DNA from 2 places in the Flavobacterium sp. DW-iso2 genome. Region 2 is predicted to be linked to the other one. Evidence: riboswitches for the same ligand, from Rfam matches in the RefSeq annotation. Region 2 holds a riboswitch; the other holds the start of a gene.
What was found. Region 2 has a riboswitch for S-adenosylmethionine ahead of AC4PRO_RS13360 (homocysteine S-methyltransferase family protein). Riboswitches for the same ligand answer to the same signal wherever they lie in the genome.
Positions count from the first base shown of each region.

Region 1: linked by a shared signal. The riboswitch ahead of AC4PRO_RS13620 (Na+/H+ antiporter NhaC family protein) and the one ahead of AC4PRO_RS13360 (homocysteine S-methyltransferase family protein) in region 2 are both predicted to bind S-adenosylmethionine.

Region 1 covers NZ_JBZXDY010000021.1:40,925-52,095, reverse strand. Annotated here, with positions in the region: gene AC4PRO_RS13640 (UDP-3-O-(3-hydroxymyristoyl)glucosamine N-acyltransferase) at 1-395, shown strand, start outside; gene AC4PRO_RS13635 (nuclear transport factor 2 family protein) at 397-759, shown strand; gene sucD (succinate--CoA ligase subunit alpha) at 846-1,718, shown strand; gene AC4PRO_RS13625 (hypothetical protein) at 1,924-2,346, shown strand; SAM-I-IV-variant riboswitch at 2,454-2,549, shown strand; gene AC4PRO_RS13620 (Na+/H+ antiporter NhaC family protein) at 2,607-3,929, shown strand; gene fabG (3-oxoacyl-[acyl-carrier-protein] reductase) at 4,116-4,862, shown strand; gene AC4PRO_RS13610 (hypothetical protein) at 4,949-6,976, shown strand; gene AC4PRO_RS13605 (LysR family transcriptional regulator) at 7,010-7,906, shown strand; gene AC4PRO_RS13600 (YeiH family protein) at 7,982-8,959, shown strand; gene AC4PRO_RS13595 (YoaK family protein) at 8,952-9,692, opposite strand; gene AC4PRO_RS13590 (zinc dependent phospholipase C family protein) at 9,793-10,797, shown strand; gene AC4PRO_RS13585 (LTA synthase family protein) at 11,034-11,171, opposite strand, start outside.
Region 2 covers NZ_JBZXDY010000020.1:50,316-61,486, forward strand. Annotated here, with positions in the region: gene AC4PRO_RS13335 (sulfate adenylyltransferase subunit 1) at 1-1,116, shown strand, start outside; gene AC4PRO_RS13340 (ferredoxin-like domain-containing protein) at 1,363-3,456, shown strand; gene cobA (uroporphyrinogen-III C-methyltransferase) at 3,446-4,240, shown strand; gene AC4PRO_RS13350 (precorrin-2 dehydrogenase/sirohydrochlorin ferrochelatase family protein) at 4,227-4,805, shown strand; gene AC4PRO_RS13355 (NAD(P)/FAD-dependent oxidoreductase) at 4,912-5,964, shown strand; SAM riboswitch class I at 6,058-6,178, shown strand; gene AC4PRO_RS13360 (homocysteine S-methyltransferase family protein) at 6,425-7,426, shown strand; gene metH (methionine synthase) at 7,943-10,624, shown strand; gene metF (methylenetetrahydrofolate reductase [NAD(P)H]) at 10,706-11,171, shown strand, end outside.

The DNA of each region.
Region 1 (11,171 bases), on a different contig from region 2:
GGGTTGTAATAAAGGACCATGTGGGTATTGGAGCGCTTTGTACAATAGACAAAGGAGTTACAGGAGATACCATCATTGGTGAAGGAACAAAAATTGACAATCAGGTTCATGTAGGTCATGATACTGTAATTGGAAAAAAGTGTTTAATTGCCTCCCAAACTGGGATAGCAGGTTGTGTTATTATTGAAGATGAAGTTACTATTTGGGGACAAGTAGGAACTACTAGTGGAATCACAATAGGCACGAAAGCAGTGATTCTAGGCCAGACAGGAGTAACGAAATCTGTTGAAGGCGGGAAATCCTATTTTGGAACACCAATAGAAGAGTCTAGAGAAAAATTAAAACAACTGGCTAATATTAAAAAAATACCAGAAATTTTAAATAAATTAAAATAATATGACAGCAAAAGAACTCGTTCAAGATTTTTACAAATCAGATGCTCTGCTTGACAGCGCTACTATGAAAGAATATTTGCACTCTGAAGCTTTGGTCGATTGGAATAGTAGTAAGGGTCTTGTGCAATTAGACTACGATGCTTTACTAAATATTTCTGAAGAATTAGGCAAAGCCTACGTTCGCTCAAAGATCAGGATCAGTCACATCATTGCCGAAAATGATCTAATTAGTGTACGCTATTCTCATTTTGTAAAAACAATTGAAAACCCTAGAGAGGAGATGTTATTGGCACATTTTATAGTAATTTGGGAAATAAAAGATAATAAATTATATAGAGGTTATCAAATGAGTCAATTATCATAATATATTTTGATAAGAAATGGCCTCAAAATAATTTCAAAACCTTACTTTTGCAAGACAATTTTTAAAAATCACATAAAATATATATCATGAGTGTTTTAGTTAATAAAGATTCCAAAATAATTGTTCAAGGATTTACAGGAAGTGAAGGAACTTTCCATGCTTCTCAAATGATTGAGTACGGAACAAACGTTGTAGGTGGTGTAACTCCAGGAAAAGGTGGCACAACTCATTTAGATCGTCCCGTTTTTAATACTGTAAAAGATGCGGTTGAACAAGCAGGTGCTGATACTACAATCATTTTTGTACCACCCGCTTTTGCTGCTGATGCAATTATGGAAGCTGCTGATGCAGGAATAAAAGTGATTATCGCCATTACAGAAGGAATTCCTGTAGCTGATATGATCAAAGCAAATGCTTATGTTAAAGAAAGAAACGCAAGGTTAATAGGACCTAACTGTCCAGGAGTAATTACTCCAGGTGAAGCTAAAGTTGGTATTATGCCAGGTTTTGTTTTCAAAAAAGGAACTGTAGGTATCGTTTCTAAATCAGGAACATTAACGTATGAAGCAGCTGACCAAGTTGTAAAACAAGGATTAGGAATCACTACTGCAATTGGTATTGGAGGAGATCCTATCATTGGAACAACTACAAAAGAAGCAGTTGAGTTGTTGATGAATGACCCAGAAACAGAATGTATCGTTATGATAGGTGAAATAGGTGGACAACTAGAAGCAGATGCTGCTCACTGGATAAAAGCTGATGGTAACCGTAAACCAGTAGTAGGATTTATTGCAGGAGTTACCGCTCCAGCAGGTCGTACAATGGGGCATGCAGGTGCTATTGTAGGTGGAACTGATGATACAGCAGAAGCTAAAAAACAAATCATGAGAGAATGTGGAATTCACGTAGTGGATTCTCCAGCTGAAATTGGTAAAAAGGTAAAAGAAGTTTTAGGATAGTTCGCTATTTTAAACTAAAATAGAATAAGCCTCACATTTGTGGGGCTTTTTTATTATAAAATAGAATTAAAGAAATATCTTTGCACTTTATTAAAAGAGGTCATTCCTTGTCCTTTAATTTAATAAAAAAAACATATGGTTGTAGTAATCCTCACTTATTGTGGGGTGTTTTTTTGTGAAAGCCAAATAAAATAAATAATAAAATATGTATAAGGAATTAAAAAAATTTAAAGTTAGCGACAAATTTTCATTTGCTGCAGATGACAGTTTAGAACAAGTTTGTAATGCTTCAGAAGGTAGCGGCGTGTTTTTAGTGTATGCAGTAGCAGAAGAAAAAGAGTTGATCATGGTAGGTTCTACTGGAACGGTACAAAATGATGGAACTTTGAAAATAAAAAATGGTGGTTTAAAAGAAAAGATTGTTGAAGGACATCAATTCGCAAAAACAGGAAGAAAATATTCTTGGCCAGCACAAATGAAAAAAGAAGATATCAGTTTGTTAGAAATAGTTTGGTACGAAACATTCAATGATGAGACTAAAGGAATTCCAACTGCTGTAGAAGGACAAGTTTTACAAAATTTCTTAGATGAAAATGGTAGATTACCAAGATGGAATGTCGCTTTCTAGGACATTTCAATCCATATATTTATAAATGAGCTTTACTTCGGTAAGGCTTTTTTTATGCTAAAAAATAAAATATCTATCGTTTTTACTAAAAGATGTAGTACTTTTGCAGCCGTTATCACGAATCTCATTATGAGATAGCAACCTGCAAAACGAGCAAGGTGCTAAAACGATAAGCCAAATCCTTTGGAAAAAATGTTGTTTCATTCCCATTTTTTAGCTTTTGTTTTTCGTCATATTTAATTCATTTTTAAATTAATTTTATGACTATTTTTTCAAAAAAAACAGGAAATCCGTACGCTTTGATTCCGCTTTTTGTTTTTATTTTTACTTTTTTGGGTGCCGGAATTGTATTGCATGATTTTTATGCATTCCCATCTCCAGTTGCTGTTATGGTGGGTATTATAGCCGCCTTTTTATTATTCAAGTCTTCCACAGAGGAAAAAGTAGCAACCTTAATCGCAGGTTGTGGAGAAAGTAAAATCATGACCATGTGTTTGATTTATCTGCTTGCAGGTGCATTTGCAGTGGTAAGTAAAGCAATGGGGGGAGTTGATGCTGTTGTTAATTTAGGAATCAGTACTATTGACGTGGCTTACTTCCCGTTAGGGATCTTTTTGATTGCAGGTTTTTTATCAACTGCGACTGGAACTTCTGTGGGGGCAATTGTTGCCTTAGGACCTATAGCAGTGACATTAGCAGATAAAAGCGGAGCCTCTTTGCCACTTATTTCTGGAGCCTTATTGGGTGGGTCTATGTATGGGGACAACCTTTCGATGATTTCAGACACTACTATTGCAGCAACGCAATCCTTGGGTTGCGAATTAAAAGACAAGTTCAAAATCAATTTGTTCATTGCATTTCCTGCCGCAGTGATTACTATTATTTTATTCTTTTACCTCGGTTTAAATTCAGATATTGTTACTGTTGCGCTTCCAAAAGCTAGTTTTGAATGGATTCCTATCGTACCTTATATATTAGTAATTATTTTAGCTTTGATTGGCGTAAATGTTTTTTCTACCTTAATTATCGGTACGCTTATAGCGGGAGTCATTGGTTATATTGGCGGTTCTTTTACCTTTATGGAGTTTATCCAAAAGATATATGAAGGTTTTACCGGTATGACTGACATCTTTTTATTATCGATGCTTACAGGTGGTTTAGCGGCTATGGTAGAAAAAGCGGGCGGAATTAATTATTTACTGTACCAAATTAAAAGACGCATTAAAAGTAAAAAATCAGCGCAAGCAGGAATAGGAGCATTAGTTGGTTTTGCTAATTTGGCTATAGCCAATAATACGGTGTCTATTGTAATTACGGGTCCTATTGCAAAGGAGATTAATGACGAATATGATTTGAATCCTAAAAAGACAGCTGCTATTTTAGATATCTTTTCTTGTATTGTACAAGGAATTTTACCTTACGGAGCGCAGGTTTTGTTGATATTGAGTTTTGCTAATGGTAAATTGGACTTTTTTGATCTAATTAGTAATGCCTGGTATCATTTGTTTTTATTAGGCTTTACTTTATTGGCCATTTATAGTTCACATTGGGATAAATGGGTGAATAAATATTTTAAAATTTAAAGTTTTGTTTTACTAGTCGTTTATTAGAATTGAAATTTTTTTTAAGAAAGGAATTATTATATATTTGACAAGTCGTTTTTAGCCCTGATAGCAACGAAAATCCTTTTATGTTTTTTCTTAAAAACATAAAAGATTGCAGTGGATAGCAGGAATAGCTTCAAATAAATATTAAACTAATTTTAGAACATGAAATTACTAGAAGGAAAAGTAGCCATTATAACAGGCGCAAGTCGCGGAATAGGAAAAGGAATTGCAGAAGTTTTTGCAAAACACGGAGCAAATGTTGCGTTTACGTACAGTTCATCTGTTGAATCCGCTTTAGCACTAGAAAATGAATTGAATGCACTTGGTATTAAAGCCAAAGGTTACCAATCTAATGCTGCCGATTTTAATGAAGCACAAACTATGGTTGATGCTGTATTAGCTGATTTTGGAACTGTTGATATTTTGATCAATAATGCTGGAATTACTAAGGACAACCTTTTGATGCGTATGTCTGAAGAAGATTTTGATAAAGTTATTGATGTTAATTTGAAATCTGTTTTCAATATGACTAAAGCTGTTCAAAGAACTTTCTTGAAGAAACGCGCTGGATCGATTATCAATATTAGTAGTGTAGTGGGAGTGAAGGGTAATGCTGGTCAAACGAATTATGCCGCTTCAAAAGCAGGTGTTATTGGATTTACAAAATCGGTTGCACTTGAATTAGGTTCTCGTAATATTCGTTGTAATGCAATTGCACCAGGATTTATTGAAACGGAAATGACTGCAAAACTGAATGACGATGTGGTTCAAGGATGGAGAGACGGAATTCCTTTGAAAAGAGGGGGAACTACTGAAGATGTTGCTAATGCATGTCTTTTCTTGGCTTCGGATATGAGTGCTTACATTTCAGGACAAGTTCTAAATGTATGCGGAGGAATGCTTACTTAAAAAAGTATTCAGTGTTCAGTTTTTTAGTATTCGGCTAATACTAAAATTGACTACTAATACAACTGACCACTTATTACTAAATAAATATGACTACAAACACCATTCTATTATTATTGCTAGCTTTAGTAGTAGCAGGTGGTTTGTCATTTTACCAATATTTTTATAAAGCCAAAAGCAAATCAAAATTGAATTTGTTTTTGGCTTTATTGCGTTTTCTAGCTTTGTTTGGGATTTTGATATTGTTGATTAATCCCATAATAACCAGAAATACACTCGAGATTATCAAACCGCCTTTGGCAGTTGTTGTAGACAATTCAAGTTCGATAATGGCATTAGACGCCAACAAAAAAGCGTTAGAAATATATGCTGCTATAACAGCTAACACAGCCTTAAAAGAGAAATTTGATCTACAGTCGTATCGCTTTGATGCGGAATTTGAACCGGCTGAGCAATTTGATTTTAAAGGCACACAGACAAATCTGGGCGGAATTTCAAAAGAGTTAAGAAGTGCAAACAGAAACAGTACGTTCGCTACAATTCTTTTAACAGACGGAAACCAGACTTCAGGCAACGATTATGTTTATAGTTTTGATGCTAGTAATAAAGTTTTTCCAATAGTTTTAGGTGATACCACCAAGGTTGTTGACTTAAAAATTAGCCAGATCAACGTCAATAAATATGCTTTTTACAAGAATAAATTTCCTGTAGAAGTTTTTCTGAACTATTCAGGAGACAAGAATGTATCTGCTGATTTTACTATAACACAAGGCAATTCAGTACTAACGAAACAAAGTGTTTCTTTCTCTTCTGCTAGAAGAACAGTAATATTAAGTGTTCTTTTACCGGCCAATAAAATAGGCTCACAGATTTTTAAAGCTACGATTTCTGCTGCTGAAAAAGAGAAAAACAGTTATAATAACACAAAGAATTTTGCTGTAGAAGTAATTGATCAAAAAACAAATATTGCACTGGTAACAGCGATAAATCATCCCGATGTAGGTGCTTTAAAACGTAGTATCGAATCTAATGCACAGCGTAAAGTAACTATTGTTAAGCCAAATGTTATCAGTTCATTAAAAGATTATAATGTTTTGATTCTTTATCAGCCTACTGCTGCATTTCAATCTGTTTTTGAAGAGAACAAAACGGCTGGAATTAGTACTTTTATCATTACCGGAACCACTACTGACTTCTCGTTTTTAAATCAGCAACAAAGTAGTTTAGGGTTTAAAATGAGTAATCAAAAAGAGAATTATTTGGCGAGTTTTAATCCGCAATTTAATTTGTTCGCCATCGATAATATTGGTTTCGAAACTTTTCCTCCACTGGAAAATTCCTTCGGAAATATAACTGTTAAGGGTAACGCCTCTGTTTTACTTTCTTCTAAGATTAGAAGTATGGAAACTAATTCTCCCTTATTAGTCTATGCCGAGAATCAAGGAAGTCGTAGCGCATTTCTACTTGGTGAAAATGTCTGGAAATGGCGTTTGCAAAGTCATCTAGATACGCAGTCGTTTGCTAAATTTGACGTTTTTATGGATAAAACTATTCAGTATTTAGCATCCAGTAGCTCTAAAAAAGCATTGGTTGTCAATCATGAAAGTTTTTATAATTCAGGAGATGCGATCGAAATAACAGCCCAATATTTCAATAAAAACTATGAATTTGATGATAACGCACGTTTGACGATTATTGTAACAAATACTGCGACAAAGCAAACCAAAAACTACGATTTATTAAAAGGAAATGCATTTTACAAAGTGAATTTAGATGGACTTGCAGCAGGAACTTATAATTTTTCTGTAAAAGAACTGAATTCAAACAGCAGTTATTCGAGTCATTTTGAGATTTTAGATTTCGACAGAGAAAAACAATTTGTCAATCCAGACTTAGAAAAACTAAAACAGTTGGCCACACAAACGGAAGGAGCTGTTTATTATCCAGACCAAGTGGATACACTAATCAAGTCGCTATTAGCTGATGATAATTATAAAGCAATAGAAAAAAATACGGCAACTCGCTCTCCTTTGATTGATTGGACTTTGCTATTAATTTTAATTGTCTCACTGCTTGCAACCGAATGGTTTGTGAGGAAATACAACGGATTGTTGTAATTTTCGATTTGGTTTCACCAATACAATACAATTATGGATTTCAGATTAAAAGTGTTTTTCACTGTCGCTACCAGATTGAGTTTCACTAAAGCTGCAACAGAATTGTTTATTACACAACCTGCCGTATCGAAACACATACAAGAACTGGAAGAAGAATATAAAGTCAAACTCTTTGACCGAACGGGCTCTAAAATTTCCTTGACGCAGGCTGGCGAACAATTAGTAAAACAGGCTAAGAGTATTTTTGAAATTTACCGTGAAATTGATTTTGAAATGAGTGCGCTTATAAAAAAGCAGTATGGCGTGCTGCGCCTGGGAGCCAGCACTACTATCTCACAATATATAATTCCGCCATTACTAGCCCGTTTTCATCAGGAAATGCAAGAAGTCAAAATCATTTTGCGCAATGGAAACACAGAACAGATTGAAAATGCCTTATTGAATAAAGAAATCGAAACCGGAATCGTAGAAGGACAGTCGAAAAATAAAGCGATTAAATATACTCCGTTTTTAAAAGATGAATTAGTCTTGGTTTGCAATAGTTCGAACCCATTGGTAAACAAAGGAGAAATCACCAAAGAAGATCTCTTGGAATTGCGGTTTTTAATGCGGGAGCCAGGATCAGGAACATTAGAAGTAATCGAGCATGCTTTAAAACCATTAAAAATTAAGATGTCTGACCTGATTGTAGAAATGCAATTAGGAAGTACTGAAAGTATAAAATCTTATCTGATGAACTCAAATTGTGTTGCTTTTGTTTCGATTCACGCTATAGAAAAGGAATTAAAAAACAAGGAGTTAATGATTATTGATGTCGATAACCTAATCATTGAACGTTATTTTTATATCATTAGTTTACAAGGAAAAACAAACGCTCTTTCAGATTTGTTTATTAAAAATATTTCAAAATACTATAATTTAAAGTTATAGTAGATTGTTTCTTATGATTGGTGAATATCGATTTATCCTCGCATCTTTGTTGGGTAGTAATTCAACAATTTTACCTTGGACAATCATCCTGAAATCATCGCTAAAAAAACCTTTACTTTCTTTAATACTAATATTAAAGTACAGCAACTCATTTTTGTACTATTACTATTGGTTTGCGTTTCGGGGTTAATTTCGCCGCCAGTTGCTTTAGTTCTTGGCTTAATTGCTGCCAACATAACAGGTAATCCTTTTTTACGTTTTAATGCTAAAGCTATCAATATTTTACTTCAACTCTCCGTCATCGGTTTGGGTTTTGGAATGAATGTAAACGCTGCTATATCTGCTGGGAAAACGGGTTTTTTCTTTACTGTTGCTTCTATCTTTAGCACCTTAGTTTTGGGATTTTTTTTAGGTAAATGGCTGAAGATTGATCGTAAAACATCTCATTTAATTTCATGCGGTACTGCGATTTGTGGCGGTAGCGCTATTGCGGCCATTGCACCAGTCATTAAATCTGATGAAAAAGAGACTTCGGTTGCCTTGGGTGTAATTTTTATCCTGAACTCGATTGCTTTATTTTTATTTCCGGTTATCGGGCATTGGTTGCATTTAAGCCAGCAGGAGTTTGGCCTGTGGTGTGCTATTGCAATTCACGATACTAGTTCAGTAGTGGGAGCTGCTAATAAATATGGGCCTGAAGCGCTGCAGATTGCCACAACTGTAAAATTGGCACGAGCTTTATGGATCATTCCTGTTGCATTGATTACCGCAATGGTTTTTAAAAATAAATCGAGTAAAATTAGAATCCCTTATTTTATCGCAGTTTTTATTCTAGCTATGATACTAAATACTCACGTCCCACAAACAGCACTTGTAGCTCCGTATTTAGTTTCTTTAGCAAAAATAGGACTTACCGTTACGCTGTTTTTAATTGGTGCTGGATTAAGTCATAGTGTGTTGCAGTCAGTGGGTGTTAAACCGTTAGTTCAAGGAATTTTACTTTGGGTATGTATTGCGATAACAGCTTTGTTTTCCATACTTTATTTTATTTAGCAACGCGAGTAAATTTTTTCCTTTTTATAACAAAGAATTGCAGACGGACATAATCATACATAAGCGCAATTAAAAGGAAAAAAGCAGCTACAAAAAGAGTTTTCATTTCTAGAAAAGTATACAGGAAGCCTCCAGAGATACAACCGATAAAAAAGAAGACAATGATCGATAACCTTAAATAAATACTGGTATTCAATCTTTTTCTCTCATTCACTTTTTTATAGAAAAATAATTGTGATAATTCGATTCCTAAATCGGTAAATAGCCCTGTTAAATGAGTAGTTCTTACAATAGAGTTTGATATTTGTGTTACCATAGAATTTTGCACTCCCATAGAAAATAACATTGAAAAGGCAATCCATTTCCCTGAAAATGTTGACAAATCACCTTGTACACCAAAAAGTCCAACTAAAAGTAAAATCGCTATTTCTAGTGAAATTGGAATTACATGTGATAGATCAGGGCGCTTTATTGCAACTGATTCGGCTAAAAAATTCGATATAAATGCGCCAGCTAAGAAGAAAATCGTAAAAACAAAAAATGTAATTGCCGCGCTATAGTTCTGTTTAATGACTTCTTCGGCAAAGAAGGCAAAATGCCCAGTAACATTAGTCGTCAAAGTCTTTACTGCCAATACACCCGTAATATTTACAATTCCTGCTACGAATGAAAGTAAAGTGGCTAAACGTAAATTATGAATGAAAGTTCTGTTTTTTCCTTGGTGTCGAAACATAATTATGGATAAGTTATTTCCTAATTTACATAATCTTAAACTAGATATTTTTAAATTGTCTGAAAAACAAATACATTTGTACTTCAAAAAAATAAAAGTAATGATAAATATCAAATTTAAGCCTACAATCATGTTGCTAACTGCAATATTCATTGGATTTCTAACATTATCATGGGGAATAGTTGGACATGAAAGAATTAATAAAGCAGCTGTCATGGCTTTGCCAAAACCGCTACAAGTTTTCTTTTACAACCATATTGATTTCATAACGCAAGAATCTACCGTTCCAGATTTAAGGAAATACATTTTACAAGACAAGGCCGAAGGACCGAGACATTATTTTGATATGGAGAATTTTGGGAGTGTCGATAGCTTTCCACAGACTATGGCTGAGGCCAAAAAGAAGTATGATGATAAGTTTTTGTCTAAAAATGGAACACTGCCTTGGTATATCCAAGATATGATGGGAAAATTAACGCAAGCATTCAAAGACAAACGAAAATCAGAAATCTTATTTATTGCAGCTGAATTGGGACATTATATCGCTGATGCGCACATGCCATTACACACATCTGACAATCATGACGGACAATTGAGTGACCAAAAAGGGATTCACTCTTTGTGGGAGAGCAGGTTACCCGAATTATTTGTTAAAGACTATAAATTTACTGTTGCGCCCGCACATTATTATGAGGACGTAAACAAGGCAACCTGGGATATGATTATGGATACCCACAGCTTAGTAGAACCGTTATTAGCAGCAGATAAAGGTTTGAGAACAGCATTAACTGTAAATCAAATATTTGTAACTGATGCGGAAGGAAATGTGGTAAAAAACAAATACAATAGCGCAAAATATTCTAATGAATATGCAGGGAAATTCCATACTGCACTAAACGGGATGGTAGAAAGCCAAATGAAAAAGGCGGTTACTGCAACAGCAAGCTTCTGGTATACGGCATGGGTAAATGCAGGAAAACCGGATTTAAGCAAGCTAGATGCTGAAGTGCTTACAAAACGCAACGGCAAAGCACTAAAGAAGGATACCAAGTTATTTAAAAAAGGAGATCTTTTTGGTATGGAAAGTGATAAAGATGCGGAATAGAAGTATTCTAATCAGATAATGAAAAAGCCTGTGAAACTAAATTCACAGGCTTTTTTATTATTCTCAAATGATAGTTAAAATTAAGTGCTTTATTGTATCTCTCTTTACTTTAACTATTTACTGACACGAATATCACAAATTAGTTAATGATCATTTGTGATATTCGTGTCTAAATTTAAAATTACATTATGCAAGTATAATCAATTGATTTTTAGTTATTCAAGGACTATTATGTCTTAATTTTTTTGGTATTTCTTTTTCTTCAAAATATCCGAAGCAGTTTGATAGAAAGAGATGGTTTCATTCACTAAATCGATTCGTTCTTTTTTCAAAGGCTTTTGATCGTAATAAATTTGGAAATCATCTTCAACTCC
Region 2 (11,171 bases):
CAAAAAGGATACGATTATCTAGATTTTTCTTTAGCTACAGATGGTTTAGTGGCAGAGAGAGAACAAGGAATCACCATTGATGTGGCGCACATTTATTTTTCTACAGCTAAGAAAAGTTACATTATTGCAGATACTCCAGGGCACGTTGAGTACACGCGTAACATGGTTACAGGAGCTTCAACTTCGCAAGTATCTATCATTTTGATTGATGCTCGTAAAGGCGTAATTGAGCAAACGTACCGTCACTTTTTTATCAATAATTTATTGAGAGTAAAAGAAGTAATTGTTGCGGTTAATAAAATGGATTTAGTTGATTATTCAGAAGAAATCTATAATAAAATTAAAGCCGACTTTGAAGCATTAAACGCCAAAAGTACTTTTAAAGAACAAAATGTAAGTTACATTCCATTAAGTGCTTTGACTGGCGATAATGTAGTAGAATCATTGGGTGGAATGCCGTGGTACGAAGGGCAAACAATCTTAGAACACCTCGAGGCTTTAGAGCCAGCAGATGTTTATGAAAAAGGGAAAGCACGTTTCCCTGTTCAAACAGTAATCCGACCGAAAACAGAAGAGTACCACGATTTTAGAGGATATGCTGGTAAACTACACGGAAACAATATTAAAGTGGGAGATGCAGTGACTGTATTACCTTCTTTAACAGAATCGAAAGTGTCTAAAATTCACTTTTTTGATAAACAATTTGATGAAGCTTCTGTGGGATCTTCAATTACGATCGAATTAGAAAATGACATTAATGTAACTAGAGGAGACATGATAGTAAAATCATCTGAATTGCCTAAAGTTGAAAAAGACATTAATACTACAGTTTGTTGGATGGACAGTAAAAAACTCGTCCCAGGTGCAAAATATTTTGTGCAACATAACACCAATAGAGTTTTGGCTAAAATTGACAGCGTGAAAAACGTGATTGCAACTGATTTCTCAGGAACAACCGAAGCGTCTCAATTAGCAATTAACGAAATAGGAGAAGTAAATATCAAGTTAAGCAAAGCAATTTATTTTGATGCATACAACGATAATAAATCAAATGGTGCTTTTATCTTAATCGATGCAGCAACCAATACAACAGCAGGAGTAGGGTTTATTAGGTAATCCCCACCCCGGCCCTCCCCGAAGGGGAGGGAGAGATTGTCGAAAATGTTTGTAGATAAACTTGGTGGTTAAGTATTTTAGACTAGGTTATAACAAGAATCAAACTCCTCAATGGCTTTTGTCTTTTTGAAATTGAATAGTAAAGATGAATTGAAAATTCAGAACCAGAATATAACATAATAAAGCTCCTCAACGGCTCCCCCTCCTTCGGAGGGGGCTGGGGGGAGGATAATAGTAAAAATAGGTATGGAAAGTTTTAGAACCGAAATAGAGAATCCGATTGTTCAAAAAGAAATAATCGATTTAGAAAGAAAAATTGCTTTATTCAAAGATGGTAAAATTGATGAGGAACGTTTTCGTTCGCTGCGTTTAGCACGTGGTGTTTATGGTCAGCGTCAAGAAGGCGTACAAATGATTCGTATTAAATTGCCATTTGGTAAAGTAAGCAGCGAGCAATTAATACGTATTAGTAAAGTTTCTGATGAATATTCTACGGGGCGTTTGCATATCACAACGCGTCAGGATATCCAGATTCACTATGTGAGTTTAGATAGAACTCCAGAACTTTGGGCACAATTAGCAATCGATGACATTACACTTCGCGAGGCTTGTGGTAACACTGTTAGAAATATTACAGCAAGTGAATTAGCAGGAGTTGATGTAGATGAACCTTTTGATGTTTCGCCCTATGCACACGCCATGTTTCAGTTTTTCTTGAGAAATCCTATTTGTCAAGAAATGGGACGTAAATTCAAAATGTCATTTTCATCTTCAGATAAAGATACTGCCTTGAGTTATTTGCATGATTTAGGATTTATTCCAAAGATTGTTAATGGTGAGCGCGGATTCAAAGTAATGCTAGGAGGAGGATTAGGTTCGCAGCCACATCATGCCGAATTATTATCAGAATTTATTCCTGTAAACCAAATTATCCCAACAACTGAAGGGGTTTTGAGAATATTTGATCGCTTTGGCGAAAGAGCCAAACGTTTAAAAGCACGTATGAAATTTCTAATCAAAGATATTGGTCGCGATGAATTTTTACGTTTAGTTGACGAAGAGAAAAAAGCACTGTCATACCAGTTTTACGAAATTGACACAACTGATTTTGATGTTACTATTCCAGTGACTTTATTAGAAGTGCCAAAAGTAACTATTGAAGATACAGCCGCTTTTGAAGCTTGGAAAAAATCGAATGTAATTGCTCAAAAACAAGCAGGGTATTACGCCATTGGTATCAAAGTACTTTTAGGAGATTTTTATACAGATAAAGCCAGAGCATTAGCTGATTTAATCAAAAATTACGGTGCTAATGAATTGCGTTTTTCACTAAAACAAAACATTGTACTTCGAAATATAAAAGAAGAAAACCTAGCTTTCTTTTACCAAGAATTAGCCAAATTAGACTTCGTGACACTAGGTTACGATACAATTAACGATATAACCGCATGCCCAGGAACAGATACCTGTAATCTCGGAATTGCAAGCAGTACCGGAATTGCAGAAGAATTAGAAAGAGTTTTAAAATTAGAATTCCCACAATATAAAGAGAATCAAGAAATCACGATAAAAATTAGTGGTTGTATGAATGCTTGTGGGCAACACAATATGTCATCAATAGGTTTTCAAGGAATGTCTATTAATGCAGGTAAATTAGTGGCACCAGCATTACAAGTATTACTTGGAGGAGGAATCCTTGGAGATGGGAAAGGACGTTTTTCAGATAAAGTTATTAAAATTCCAAGCCGTAGAGGACCTGATGCATTGCGTTATATCTTAAATGACTTTAGTGCCAATGCGAATGGTAAATCATTTTTAGATTATTACGACGCTCAAGGCGAAAAGTATTTCTACGAATTCCTAAAGCCATTGGCAGACACAACAAATCTTGTCGATGCTGATTTTATTGATTGGGGAAATGCTGATAACTATGTTAAAGCGGTTGGAGTTGGAGAATGCGCGGGTGTTGTAATTGATTTAGTGGCCACTTTATTATTGGAGGCCAAAGATAAATTGACTTTTGCACAAGAAGCTTTCGAAGATAAAAACTGGGCAGATGCTATTTATCTTGCCTATGCAGGTTTTGTAAATGGTGCTAAAGCCTTGTTACTTTCAGAAAACCAAAAAACAAACCATCAAGCGGGAATAATAGATTTATTTGATACTGTTTTTGTAGAAACGAATAAAATTCCATTGCAATCCACATTAAAGGACTTAGTATTTCAAATCAATAAGAATGAACCATCTGAAGAATTTGCTGTAAAGTACATTCAAGAAGCAATTGCTTTCTTTGACACCATCGAAGCATTCAGACTTAAAGACCTAAAAGATGAAAAATAAAATAGAACCTCAGGTAACACTAGTAGGAGCGGGTCCGGGAGATCCGGATTTATTGACTATCAAAGGGGCAAAAGCATTGGCTGAAGCGAATGTCGTTTTGTATGATGCTTTGGCTAATGAAGAACTGTTGTCTTTTGCTCCTAAAAAAGCATTGAAGATATTTGTTGGGAAAAGAAAAGGATGTCATGCGTATTCTCAAGATGAAATCAACCAGTTAATTGTAGATAACGCACTTACTTATGGTAATGTAGTACGATTAAAAGGTGGTGATCCTTTTATCTTTGGAAGAGGAAGTGAAGAAATAGAATTCGTAGAAAGCTTTGGAATTCCTACATTTGTAATTCCTGGTATCTCATCGTCTATTGCGGTTCCAGCTTCTCAAGGAATTTCTTTGACAAAAAGAGGCGTTTCAGAGAGCTTTTGGGTGATTACTGGAACTACTTCAGCACGAAAATTATCTACAGATGTAGCTTTAGCGGCCCAATCGACGGCAACAGTCGTCATTTTGATGGGGATGAGCAAGCTGGATCAGATTGTGGCGTTATTCCAAAACGAATCCAAAGGAGCAATGCCCGTTGCGATTATTCAAAACGGAACTACGCCAGAAGAGAAAGTGGGAATTGGAACTATCGATACAATCCAGAAAGTTGTAGCGGAGAATAAATTAAGTTCGCCTGCCATAATTGTAATTGGAGAAGTGGTTGGTGATAGTAAGAAAAGAGCAGGTTTTTATAAAGAATTAAAATCAAACCACAATACAGTATTGGTATATGGAAAGGAATGAATTATATCCTATATTTTTAAAAATGCATCAAGTCAAAGTACTTATTGTAGGAGGAGGAAATGTGGGCTTAGAAAAACTTTCGTTTTTGCTAAAATCTAGTCCTAATGCTAATGTTGAGGTTGTTGCTCCAAAATTTTTACCTGAATTAATTGAGTTAGTCAATAAGCATGATTCGGTAAAACTGACCATGAAGAAATTCAAGAAAAAGATGCTCAAGAAAAGGCATATGGTTATTGCTTGTACGGATGATCTTGAAGTGAATAAAAGAATTTATGATTTATGTAGGGAAAGATATTTAATTTGCAATATCGCTGATACGCCAGAATTATGCGATTATTATTTGGGAGGAATCGTAACCAAAGGAAATGTCAAAATTGCGATTTCAACAAATGGAAAATCACCTACAACAGCCAAAAGATTGCGCGAGTTTTTTGAAGAAATAATACCAGAAGATATCAACCAAATGGTTTTGAACCTGAATGAATACCGCAAAACCCTAAAAGGGAATTTTGAAGAGAAAGTTCAAAAAATGAATGAGGTTACCGCAGCGTTAAAAAATAAATAGAGATAAAAATAAGCGAATGATAAATATCATTTGATGAAGTAAAATTCAATCGTTAATTTGCATTAAATTAGTTTAGCATAATAGAAAGTACATGAAGAATATAGAAATGATTAAAACAGATATCCTTATTATAGGAGCCGGTCCTACTGGTTTATTTGCCGTTTTTGAAGCAGGATTATTAAAATTAAAATGTCACATATTAGACGCGTTACCACAAGTGGGTGGCCAACTTTCAGAACTATATCCTAAAAAACCGATCTACGACATCCCTGGGTTTCCAGAGGTTTTAGCGGGGGATTTAGTAGATAATCTAATGGAACAAATAAAGCAATTTGAGCCAGGTTTTACACTAGGAGAACGTGCTGAAACAATAGACAAACAAGAAGACGGAAGTTTCATTGTTACCTCTAATAAAGGGACGCAAATTCATGCTTCGGTTGTGGCGATAGCGGGAGGCTTGGGAAGTTTTGAGCCAAGAAAACCACTTATCGACGGAATCAATTTTTATGAAGATAAAGGCGTGAAGTATTTTATCAAAAACCCAGAAAAATTTAGAGATAAAAGAGTCGTTATTTCTGGTGGAGGAGACTCCGCTTTAGACTGGAGTATCTTCCTTTCGAATATTGCTTCCGAAGTAACTTTAATTCACAGAAGAAATGAATTTAGAGGAGCATTGGATTCTGTAGAAAAAGTGCAGGAATTAAAAGATGCTGGAAAAATCAGGTTGATTACACCTGCTGAAGTAGTAGGGCTTAATGGTGCAGAGCATATTGAATCCGTTGTACTTGATGAAAATGGCGCAAGAAGAACCATTCCTACAGATTACTTTATTCCTCTTTTCGGATTGACACCAAAATTAGGGCCAATAGGAAACTGGGGACTAGAAATTGAGAAAAACGCCATCAAAGTAGACAACGCATTGGATTACCAGACGAATATTCCAGGGATTTTCGCCATTGGTGATGTAAATACGTACCCAGGGAAATTAAAATTAATTCTTTGTGGTTTTCATGAGGCGACATTAATGTGTCAGGCTGCCTATCAAATTATCAATCCAGGTAAGAAATATGTGCTAAAATACACAACAGTTTCAGGAGTTGATGGTTTTGACGGGACTCGTAAAGAAGCTCCAAAAGCAGTGGTTAAAGCCATTGTATAACAATTCGCATAAAAACCAATAAAAAAATATGGCGTTAATACTTGCAAGTGTTAGCGCTATATCTTTTCTTTGCAGTGTTCCTATATTTATTGATCGTTATCACGAAAGGCGGAGGGAAAGACCCAATGAAACCTTAGCAACCCTTTATCTTATAAAGAAGGTGCTACATTCTACTTTATGCTGAACTTACTTCAGTATCTAAGATAGATAACACAAGAATACTTCCATAGTATTTCTCAAACCTTTTCTTGACAACTTTTATATTATTTTTTTTAGAGCGAATGATTGGTGCTTTTTGCCATCATCCTTCCTGCTGTACGCTATATCTTTTATTCTGAACCCCAGAATAAAAGGATGCCGCTTCCATCAGGGCTAAAGAATTTATATAGTGAACTTTTGTAATTAGTAATCAAAAGTAAAAATCCCAATTCCGATTGTGATTTTCAAGAAATAAAAAGTTATGTCCAATATTCACGAAGCCATTAAAAAAAACATTCTCATCCTCGATGGAGCTATGGGAACCATGTTGCAACGCTATAATTTCTCCGAAGAAGATTTTAGAGGAGAACGTTTCAAAGATTTTCCACATTCTCTAAAAGGAAACAACGATTTGTTGTCTATAACCCAGCCACAAGCGATTCGCGCCGTTCACGCAGCCTATTTTGAAGCGGGAGCAGATATTGTAGAAACCAATACCTTCTCAGGCACCACAATAGGTATGGCCGATTACCATTTAGAAGATTTGGTGTATGAACTCAATTATGAATCTGCCAAAATAGCCCGTGAAGTAGCCGATGAATTTACAGCCAAAAATCCAGATCAACCTCGTTTTGTAGCGGGTTCAATAGGTCCAACAAACCGGACTGCAAGCATGTCACCAGACGTAAACGATCCAGGATACAGAGCCGTAACCTTTGATGATTTGCGTATTGCTTACAAGCAACAAGTGGAAGCGCTGATAGACGGAGGAAGTGATATCTTATTGGTCGAAACTATTTTCGATACTTTAAATGCTAAAGCGGCACTTTTTGCCATCGAAGAAGTCAAAGACGAACGCAATATCGATATTCCAATCATGGTTTCAGGAACGATTACTGATGCTTCAGGAAGAACACTTTCAGGACAAACAGTAGAAGCATTTTTAGTTTCGGTTTCGCATATTCCGTTATTGAGTGTAGGATTTAATTGCGCCCTTGGTGCCGATTTATTGAAACCATATCTACAAACCTTGTCGCAAAATACGTCGTTCAATGTATCAGCGCATCCTAATGCAGGATTGCCCAATGCCTTTGGAGAATACGACGAAACACCCGCAGAAATGCAAGCACAAATAAAAACATATCTCGACGATAATTTAGTAAATATCATTGGTGGTTGTTGCGGAACAACACCAGAACACATCAGGCTAATTGCAGATATTGCAAAGGATTATAAACCGAGAGTTTCTACGGCAGTGATGTAAGACGGAGTAGAACTATACTATTTTGTCATTCTGACGAAGGAAGAATCTCTACAAGTTGCTCACATAACAAAGATTCTTCGTCCCTCAGAATGACAAAGAAGAGAGAATAACAATAAGTAAAAATGGTGAGGTTAAGGCAAGTTAACTTTGTTCTACCTACGAAGTAATCTGATTTAGTGGTTTCGCTAGCGCAAGCGTCTCGCTTGTGCCCGTAAAGAGATTAAAAGTATAGATTTTAGTTTTGTCATTCCGAGAAACGAAAGAATCAGGTAGCGAGAGTGACTGATGTAATTCTTCGTTAAAGTGAATGAGGTAAATGTTATCCTGTTGATGGATAAGCTGGATGAGATTGCTACGTTCCTCGCAATGACAAAAATGAATGGGAATGACATAGAATGCACAAATCCGCGTGAGGGAACGAATAGCCCGACCCTTTTTGGGTCACGCCCAAAATAATAAGATAATAAAGCTGAACCTCCTTGGTTTTTAAACCTTGAAGGATTAAATATAAAAAAAATGGCAGAAAAAGAAACTAGAAGAAACCTTGTATTGGCGGGATTAGAGCCTTTGATCATTACGCCAGATAGCGTGTTTGTGAATATTGGGGAACGCACAAATGTTACGGGTTCTAGAAAATTCCTTCGGTTAATTAAGGAAGAAAAATACGAAGAAGCACTGAGTATTGCCAAGGAGCAAGTGGAAGGTGGCGCCCAAATCATCGATATTAATATGGATGAAGGGATGCTGGACGGTGAATATGCCATGACAAAATTCCTGAATCTAATCGCTGCCGAGCCTGATATTTCGCGTGTGCCCATTATGATTGATAGCTCAAAATGGGATATCATTGAAGCGGGATTGAAAGTCGTACAAGGAAAAAGTGTAGTGAATTCGATTTCGCTAAAAGAAGGCGAAGAAGCTTTTATTCATCATGCTAAATTGATTAAGCGATACGGTGCTGCGGCAATTATTATGGCTTTTGACGAAACGGGTCAGGCTGATAATTACGATCGTAGAGTAGAAATATGTCAGCGTTCGTATGATATTTTGGTTGATAAAGTGGGTTTTCCGCCTCAGGATATTATTTTCGATTTGAATATATTTCCGGTAGCAACTGGGATGGAAGAGCACCGATTGAACGCTTTGGATTTCTTTAGAGGAACCAAATGGGTTCGTGAAAATTTACCGCATGCACACATTAGTGGTGGGGTGAGTAATGTGTCGTTTTCATTTAGAGGAAATGATACGGTAAGGGAAGCGATGCACTCGGTTTTCTTGTATCATGCGATTCAAAACGGAATGACGATGGGAATTGTAAACCCGGAGATGTTGACGATTTATGATGATATTCCGAAAGATTTATTGGAGCATGTTGAAGACGTGATCTTAAACAGACGAGATGATGCGACGGAGCGCTTGCTAGATTTTGCCGAAAATGTAAAAGGAGATGTCAAGAGCAATGAAAAGGGAATTCAAGAATGGCGTTCGGGAACAATTCAGGAAAGACTCACTCATTCTTTAGTTCGAGGAGTAGATGAATTTATACTTTTGGATATTGAAGAAGCGCGATTAGCCGCAACCAAACCTATTGAAGTAATCGAAATCAACTTGATGACGGGAATGAATGTGGTAGGAGATTTGTTTGGTTCGGGAAAAATGTTTTTGCCACAAGTGGTAAAATCAGCTCGTGTAATGAAAAAAGCAGTGGCTTATTTATTACCGTACATAGAAGCAAGTAAACAAGCGGGAGACAAACAAGGAAATGGAAAGATATTGATGGCAACTGTAAAAGGAGATGTTCATGATATTGGTAAAAATATTGTTTCGGTAGTGTTAGCATGTAATAATTATGAGATTGTAGATCTTGGTGTGATGGTCGCTCCCGAAAAAATTATTGCTGCTGCCATAGAACATGAAGTAGACATTATTGGACTGAGTGGTTTGATTACGCCTTCGCTAGACGAGATGGTGTATCTAGCGAAAGAATTAGATAAAAGAGGAATGAAAATTCCGGTGATGATAGGTGGAGCAACCACTTCGCGTGCGCATACAGCCGTGAAAATTGCACCTCAATATAGAGAAACAGTCATTCATGTTAATGATGCTTCGAGAGCGGTTACCGTAGCCGGAAGTTTGTTAAACAAGGATAAAAAAATATATGCGAGCGATATAAGAGCAGAATACGATGCGTTTAGAGAAACGTTTTTGAATCGTTCTAGAGACAAGAATTTCTTAACTATTGAACAAGCACGTAAAAACAAGTTGCAATTAGACTGGGATAATTTTACGCCTGTGAAACCAAATAGCATTGGCGAACAGGTAATTGAAGTGGAGCTAGATGTTTTGGTTCCGTATATTGACTGGACACCATTTTTTAGAACATGGGAATTGTTCGGGAAATATCCAGCGATTTTGACGGATGAAGTAGTAGGAGAGCAAGCGACTTCGGTTTTTGCGGATGCCAATGAAATGTTGGACGTTATTTTGAAAGAAAAGAAACTAACTGCCAAAGGGATTTACGGAATTTTCCCTGCGAATCAAATCAACGATGATGATATTGCGCTGACAGATGAAAACGGAAAGCCATTACAAACATTCTTGACTTTGCGTCAACAATCACAAAAAACCAAAGGAGCACCAAATATAGCTTTGGCAGATTTTATAGCCCCAAAAGATTCTGGAAAAATAGATTATATGGGTGCTTTTTGTGTGACTACTGGTTTTGGAGTTGATGAATGGGCGGCTGAATTTGAAAGAGATTTAGACGACTATAATTCGATTATGGTAAAAGCATTGGCAGACCGTTTTGCAGAAGCCTTTGCGGAATACTTACACGAAAAAGTACGTAAAGAAGTTTGGGGTTACTCGGCTGATGAATTGCTTAGCACCGAAGACATGATTGCAGAAACCTACAAAGGGATTCGTCCTGCGCCAGGTTATCCTGCTTGTCCTGACCATTTAGAGAAACCTACCATTTGGAAGTTATTAAATGTAGAGCAAGAAATAGGAGTGACTTTAACGGAAAGTATGGCAATGTGGCCAGCATCTTCTGTTTCGGGATATTATTTTGGGAATCCTGAAAGTAAATATTTTGGACTCGGAAAAATAAAAGAAGACCAAGTGATTGATTACGCAAAACGTAGAAGCGTACCAACTGAAGTAGCTACGAAATGGTTGAGTCCCAATATAGCAGACTAGAATAGTTGTTTAAAAATTAATGTTTAAAATTACTTAAGAGAACATTAAACATTAATTTTTAAACCTGAAACAAAAAACAAAATGAAAGTAACAGAACATATAGCAGCAGCAAAAGGGAAAACATTATTTTCTTTTGAAATTATTCCGCCCCAAAAAGGGAAAAGTATTCAAGAATTATATGATAATATTGATCCTTTAATGGATTTTAAACCGCCATTTATAGATGTGACTACTTCTCGTGAGGAGTTTATTTATGTGGATAAAGGAAATGGATTATTAGATAAAAAGTTGACAAGAATGCGCCCGGGAACATTGGGGATTTGTGCTTCGATAAAGCACAAATACAATGTGGATACGGTACCACACGTACTTTGTGGTGGATTCACAAAAGAAGAAACTGAATATTTATTAGTAGATTGTCACTACCTAGGAATTAATAATGTGATGGCTTTGCGTGGTGATGCAATGAAAGACGAACAGTCTTTTGTAGCAAAAGCAGGCGGGAATAATTATGCTGTAGACTTGGTACAGCAAATTAATTTATTAA